Regions from separate parts of the Idiomarina loihiensis L2TR genome, predicted to be linked through region 2. Evidence: predicted binding sites of a transcription regulator. Region 2 holds the regulator's gene; each other region holds the start of a gene.
What was found. Region 2 encodes LexA, which represses DNA repair genes until DNA is damaged. Its sites were predicted from a motif close to TACTGTATNNNNATACAGTA; they were not measured.
Positions count from the first base shown of each region.

Region 1: the regulator LexA is predicted to act here: its motif matches at 1,349-1,368, upstream of IL_RS07925 (YebG family protein).
Region 3: the regulator LexA is predicted to act here: its motif matches at 899-918, upstream of IL_RS13175 (ImuA family protein).

Region 1 is NC_006512.1:1,666,348-1,668,621, reverse strand. It holds gene IL_RS07935 (flavin reductase family protein) at 1-90, shown strand, start outside; gene IL_RS07930 (MFS transporter) at 80-1,261, opposite strand; gene IL_RS07925 (YebG family protein) at 1,397-1,711, shown strand; gene IL_RS07920 (M14 family metallopeptidase) at 1,788-2,274, shown strand, end outside.
Region 2 is NC_006512.1:274,999-277,272, forward strand. It holds gene IL_RS01320 (hypothetical protein) at 107-544, opposite strand; gene lexA (transcriptional repressor LexA) at 541-1,158, opposite strand; gene plsB (glycerol-3-phosphate 1-O-acyltransferase PlsB) at 1,290-2,274, shown strand, end outside.
Region 3 is NC_006512.1:2,759,471-2,761,744, forward strand. It holds gene IL_RS13170 (Y-family DNA polymerase) at 1-287, opposite strand, end outside; gene IL_RS13175 (ImuA family protein) at 287-886, opposite strand; gene IL_RS13180 (acyltransferase) at 1,005-1,916, shown strand; gene IL_RS13185 (mechanosensitive ion channel family protein) at 1,929-2,274, shown strand, end outside.

The sequences.
Region 1 (2,274 bases), 1.4 Mb from region 2:
CATCGCACTCAGCGGGCTGCGCGTTTGTCTTATGCGAAACCCGATGAGGAGCTTAGTGAATTAGATGCAGAAGGCGAGCCTAAAGACTAACTATGTTGGGTGTTCTGCGACTGTGCTTTTTAGTAACCCAAAAGAGTAGCAGACCGGCCAGCGACAGCGCGCACCCAACCCAGCCGGTTCCCTGCCAACTAAGTGGAGAAATAATAGCAAGACCACCCAGCCAGGCACCTAAGGCGTTAGCCGCATTAAAAGCGGAGTGGTTTAACGATGCTGCTAAAGTCTGGGCTTCTCCGGCAACGTCCATTAAACGTACCTGCAGAGCCGGAACCAGCGCGGCGGAACTACCAAGTAATAACACCATAGGCATCACCGTCCAGAGACTCTGCAGTGTTAAGGGAAAAATTGCCAGCACAATTGCCGACCATACCAGAGAACCGCCAATGGTTAATTTCAGATTTCTGTCGGCAGCCCAGCCGCCGACCAAACTACCCGCCAAGGATCCCAGTCCGTAGATAAATAAAGCAACAGGTATCCAGTGAGAATCCAAGCCGGTGGCGTTTATTAGTGTTGGAGCTATGTAGCTCAGTACCGCAAACATGCCGCCGAAGCCAATGGCCCCTATGGCTAAAGTCAGCCAGACTTGAGGGTTTTGTAATGCCTGCATCTCTCCACGGGCAGAAGTTTTCTTTTCATTCGGGTGTTTGGGTACCACAATGAAAATCATGACAAAGGCCAGTAAGCCTAGAGCTCCCACGGTATGATATACGGTGCGCCAGTCAATAAGCTGCCCTAACCAGGTGGCTAAAGGGTTTCCGACCAGGATAGCTACCGTGAGTCCCATCATCACCATAGTTACTGCCATACCACGTTGATTTTTACGAACCATATCGGCCGCAACCAAACAGGCAATCCCGAAATAAGCACCGTGAGGCAGGCCAGTTAAGAAACGTAACACCTGAAGTAATGTGTAATTGTCTGCTGAGGCACTGGCGAAGTTGCCCAGAGAAAATGCCAGCATTAGTGCAAGTAACATAGGTTTGCGTGGCAGCCTGGCAAATAAAATGGTAATAAGCGGAGCTCCGATAACCACACCAAGCGCATAAAGACTGATTAAGTGGCCTGTTTCCCGGGTGTCGGTATTAAAGTCTGCAGCGACGTCGGGCAGCAGCCCCATAATGACAAACTCACCAATACCAATGGCAAAGCTTCCAATTGCCATTGCAAAAATGGCCAGTAGAACTTGTATTTTTGAGAACTGCATAGGGCGGATTTACTTCCTGTCGTAACGAAGGCCTGTTCGGAGTGCGCAGTTTAGCGAATGCTACAACTATTGCAATCTATGTCACTTTACTGTACAAATAAACAGTATATTTACACATCAGCAAAGGACCATACCATGGCTGTAGTAACCCAATATGTAGTTATTCGCGACGGAGCCGAGAAAATGACCTTCACTTCAAAAGCCGAAGCCGATGCGCACGATAAAATTCTGGATATGGCAGAAGCCCTGAACCCATTGATTAAAAGTAGCGAACTGTTCACTGATGAGCAACAACTCGAGGATATGGCTCTGTTTTTAGCGAAAGAGCGTGAAAATATACTCATTGCTTTAGGGGCTAAAAAGCCTAAAAAACCTAAGACTGAAAAAGCATCGACAGAAAAAGTGGAAGCGTCCAAGCCTGCGGATAAGGAATCGACCAAAGCGGCTTAGCTACCGGTATTTCATTTGGTGCCGGCAAAGACTTTGCTAATATAGCAGCCTTGTTTTAAGTGAATAGGATTAAAATATGACGCAACAAACGATTTACCATATCGGAACACCGGGCACCCCATGGGGAGCGACAGAAAAAGCTCAGTGGCTGGCCGAGCAAACGAAAAAGCGCTCTTACTTCGATGATGTGGTCAGTAAGATTGAAACCTTTAAAAGCGATTTCGATGTAGACCAATATGGTGAACTTGCGTACGACAGCGGTACTTATCCTTTATTTGTGGTCAGAACAAAAAACTGGGATGACTCGAAGCCAACGGTTTTGGTTACCGGCGGAGTACATGGGTATGAAACCAGTGGTGTCCATGGTGCGTTGCGCTTTATTGAAACCAAAGCGAAAGATTACCAGCCACACTTCAATGTGGTGGTAGCGCCATGTTTGAGTCCCTGGGGCTATGAAACCATCAACCGTTGGAATCCGGCGGCCATTGATCCTAATCGCTCTTTTGTCGCTGATTCTCCTGCCGGGGAATGCGCGCACATTATGAATTATGTTGCTGGCTTAG
Region 2 (2,274 bases):
CAAAGATCCAGATCAAATCACGCGAACGAACAAAAAATAAGCGGATCTGTTAAAAAAAGGCTGCGAAAGCAGCCTTGGGGAAGAAAACACACTAACAAAGGTGGGGTTAGTGCAGGTGGGATGTCAGTGTGTTTTTATCAAACAGGAAATATTGTGTTTCACTTAATTTACTGGCCATTTTTGCACGCTGCCAGGTACGGCTGGAAACCGAATCGAGATAACCGATAACCATACTACTGGTACCTGCTAGTAAAGCCTGTTCCAGCGCCCATTCACAACGTTCGACAGAATGACTGCGTAACCAGCGGATTTGAGATTCAGCTACGCCACAGGCAATAAGTTGCTGAATGACGTTTTTATCGCCACCAATAACTGTTATCCACTGGCTCGGTTTTTGTTGCAAAGCCCGCTGTACAACCGGAGACAGGCTATCGACGTCAAATGAATCCTGACTGCGTTTCGCGTCTACAGGGAAAGGCGACACCGGCGCTTCGGCAGTCCACAAACCCGGGTGATGTAGTTTTTGCTGATATTGAGTTTTCATAAGGTCGCTCCGTTTCTGATCACACCCACCGCAAGCCCTTCAATGGCAAAAACTTGCTCGGCAAGGTTGACAGTAATGGTAGAGAAATCTTCATTTTCAGGATGAAGCAAAATAGTTTTTCCGCGCTGTTCAAAACGCTTTACAGTGACTTCGTCTTCAACTCGTGCAACGACTATTTGTCCGTTACGTGCTTGTTCGGTTTTATGTACAGCCAGTAAGTCACCGTCTAAAATGCCAATGTCTCTCATGCTCATACCGTTTACTTTAAGTAAGAAACTGGCGGCTGGATGAAACAGTGATTCGTCAATTTTGTAATGGCCTTCAACGTGTTGTTCAGCCAATAAAGGTTCACCTGCTGCAACCTGGCCGATTAACGGCAGGCCATCGGCGATATCGTAGTCATCGCCGACAAGGCGAATACCGCGCGACATGCCGGGGAGTATTTCGATAACGCCTTTACGGGCCAGCGCTTTCAGGTGCTCCTCCGCAGAGTTGGCAGAGCGGAAACCCAGCTTATGGGCAATTTCGGCACGGGTCGGCGGCATACCGGTTGCGTGCAGATTATCCTTAATAAGCTCAAGAATTTCAGATTGTCTTGGTGTTAACGGGCGCATAATGTACCTGTTTATTTGTACAGTGATACTGTGAGTATATACAGGTAAATTGATTTCGCAAGTAATTTCTTGAACGACATTTTTACACGAAGTTGGTATCCTGTATTTCTGTTTAAAACAGAGGTCTCTATATGAAAGGAATAAGCCGCTTTTTCCCAATTTTTAAATACCCGTTACGCTGGTTAACGCGCTTTCAGGAAATTTGGGATGGCACTGAAGAAGAGCATTCAGCAACTGTTGGCAAGCCAATTGTTTATGTAATGCGTTCAACCTCTAAAGCGGATCTATCAATTTTACAGCGGGCGGCGCACAAGCGTGGCTTGCCAGACCCTGTCGACCCTCTTGTGGTTAATGGTAAAACCTATAACCGAATCATGTATCTGGAAGAATTGGCGAATGAGGTCTCGGATCAAACGGTGTCCGAATTTCACCAGTTATTAACCCTGCACAAAGACCAGCCGGAGCTGGATGTTCAACTGATACCTGCGGGCGTATTCTGGGGCCGCCAGGCCGGAGAAGAAGCGCATGCCGGTAATACTATGACCGGTGACTTAGATAATCCGGGCCATTGGCGTAAATTCTGGCTGGTAATTTTTTCTGGTCGACAAGTGTTACTGCGTTTCTCTCGTTCGGTGAGCCTGGGCACTATGGCGCGTGACCACGGCACCGATATGCGTATTGCGCACAAATTGGCGCGGGTAGCGCGAGTTCACTTCGTCCGTATGCGCCATGCTGTTGCCGGCCCTAAACTAAGTCAGCGCAAAGAGCTGATGTCAGCACTCATTAATACCCCGGCGCTAAAAAAAGCGGTATCGGATGAAGCCAGAGGTAAGAAGATTAGTGAAGAAGCCGCCCGCAAGCGCGCTTTATCTTATATCGATGAAATAGCCGCCAACTATAATTCAACACTTATCCGGGTGTTAGATCGTTTTATGACCTGGATGTGGAACCGGATTTACAACGGCATTCATGTAAAAGGCGGGGATACGATTCGACGACTGGCGCAACAAGGACACGAAGTTATCTATGTGCCTTGTCATCGCAGCCATATGGACTACTTGCTGCTCAGCTATGTTATTTATAAAGAAGGCCTTGTGCCGCCGCATATCGCGGCTG
Region 3 (2,274 bases), 350 kb from region 2:
ACTAACTTAGCTGCCCACTGGTAAAGTCGGGTGGCTAATTGCTGTAAAACCTGCTGTTCACGCTCCGGAATATATTCAACAAGTTGCAGTTGCTCACAAAGCGATATTGCCATAACCGTCTGGATAGAGGGTTTGACCCCAGCCTCCCGCGCCAAGGTGTTGCACTGCACTATAACCGACTGGTTACCTTGTAACTGGTAAAGTGCCAGCGGCAGGGTGTTGCTGTCAGGCTGTAAGCGCACCCGATTATCCAGTAGTAGTTGGGGAAAATGACAATATAGCCACATTAGTTCAGAACAACGCCTTCCAGCGGCCAACCCACTTTACGTTTTAGTATGTCGAGCGTGACACCCGATTCACCAAGCTTTAACCGTACACGGTTAGAATAAGCCCGCGCCTCTTCATTTAAAGCGGGTTCGCTCAAGACCACGCCCATCTGCCCGGTTTGGGCAGCTTTATACCAACGCCGAACAGATTGAGCTGTCGTCTCTTTTTGTGCAAACCAGCCTAAAGCCAGCGCATTTTTTGTCTGCAATATCTGCTCAAACGCCCAGGCAGCTTTCTCTGCACTGGTCTGAACAACCACCTGCATAGACTCATTAAGTCCATAATGATGTAGGCCAGCAGCCGACAACCAGGCCGGAGGGTTTACCCAGAAAACCGACAGCTTTTGTTGCACCGCATGCTGTATTAATGGCAACAATAGTGCCTGTTCCGAAAACGGAGTTTGCAACTGCCACTCATGCAACCCCGGGTATTGCCAGCCACCGCCCAGCGCCGTATCTAACGACGAAAAACCGGAGCTTAAGGTTGCTGTCTGATTGTCGGTAACCTGACCATGCCAAACAAGCCCTTGCTGAATAAGAGTCTGAAGCTTTGTCTGCATAAAACCTCCGAATACTGTACATATATACAGTATCATTAATTTTTACTCGTTACCAACAGACATCATTACTGGCTTCAGTTATTATTTATCTCATTGTTTCTAATTAGGATAGGGCAGCATGCTGACATCAATACTCATTCCCTTCAGAGTCGTTATTAACTTTTCATGGGGATTAATCACCACCGCTATTATTGGTGTTTCGATTATTAGTATTGGTATTTTTAAAGTGTTACTGCCTTTTAAAACGCCTCAGCGCATTTGTTCTTTTCTGGGGAATGCTCTATTCAGAGTCTGGGCGTACTGTATGTCAATGATGTTCCAGCTGACTCAACGCATGGAATGGCACATTGAAGGTGACCTCGATATCCACGAAAAAGGCTGGTACATGGTTATGGCTAACCACCGTAGCTGGGTCGATGTGCTGGTATTAATGCATTTGACTCGTCGCCACATGCCTATGCCCCGCTTCTTTTTAAAGTCACAACTTATGTGGATACCCATTATTGGCTGGGGCTGCTGGGTACTGGATATGCCTTTTATGAAACGCTACTCAAAAGAGTTGCTGGAGAAAAAACCACACTTAAAAGGCAAAGACATTGCAACAACAACACGCTCCTGCGCCAAATTCCGCCACATTCCTACAACTGTGGTGAATTTCTGTGAAGGCACGCGCTTTACCCCGGAAAAACACGAAAAGAAACAGAGCCCCTTTCGCAACCTGCTGCCACCTAAGGCCGGCGGTACGGCTTTCTCTTTGCAAATTATGGGAGGTCAGTTTGAGGCCATTCTGGATATTACCATTGTCTATCCGGGAACCGATAAACGCCCGGTAGTCTGGCATTTATTAAGCGGACAATTGAAAAACGTCTATGTTGATATAAAGACACGGCCCATTACCGCTGACTTAATCGGCGATTACGCCAGTGACGAAGTCTTCAGAGCCCATTTTCAACAATGGTTGAATCAGCGCTGGCAGGAAAAAGATCAAACCATTGACGAAATGCGTAAGCAAATTCACAGCACCCGCTAAGGGAGTTTTATAATGGACTTCGAGTTTGTAAAAGAGTGGCTACAAAAATTCGGTCTTCAGAGCAACCTGGAGGAACTGAGTCTGGCTATCAGTTCGTTATTAGTTCTAATTGGTTGTTACATTACCTATGCCATAGCGCGTTGGCTTATCGATCATGCCATAGAGCACTTGTTAAAAAGGGCGCCCGAGCGGTGGTATAAATCGCTGGTTAACAGTGGCCTTTTTAAGCGTTGCGCAAACTTAGCCCCGGTTATCCTGATACACAGTTTCATACCAATTCTGTTTATCAATAACTTTGAAAGTTGGCAGTCCCCTCTGCGAACGGTTGTGGGTGTTTATCTGACCTGGGTTATTACCA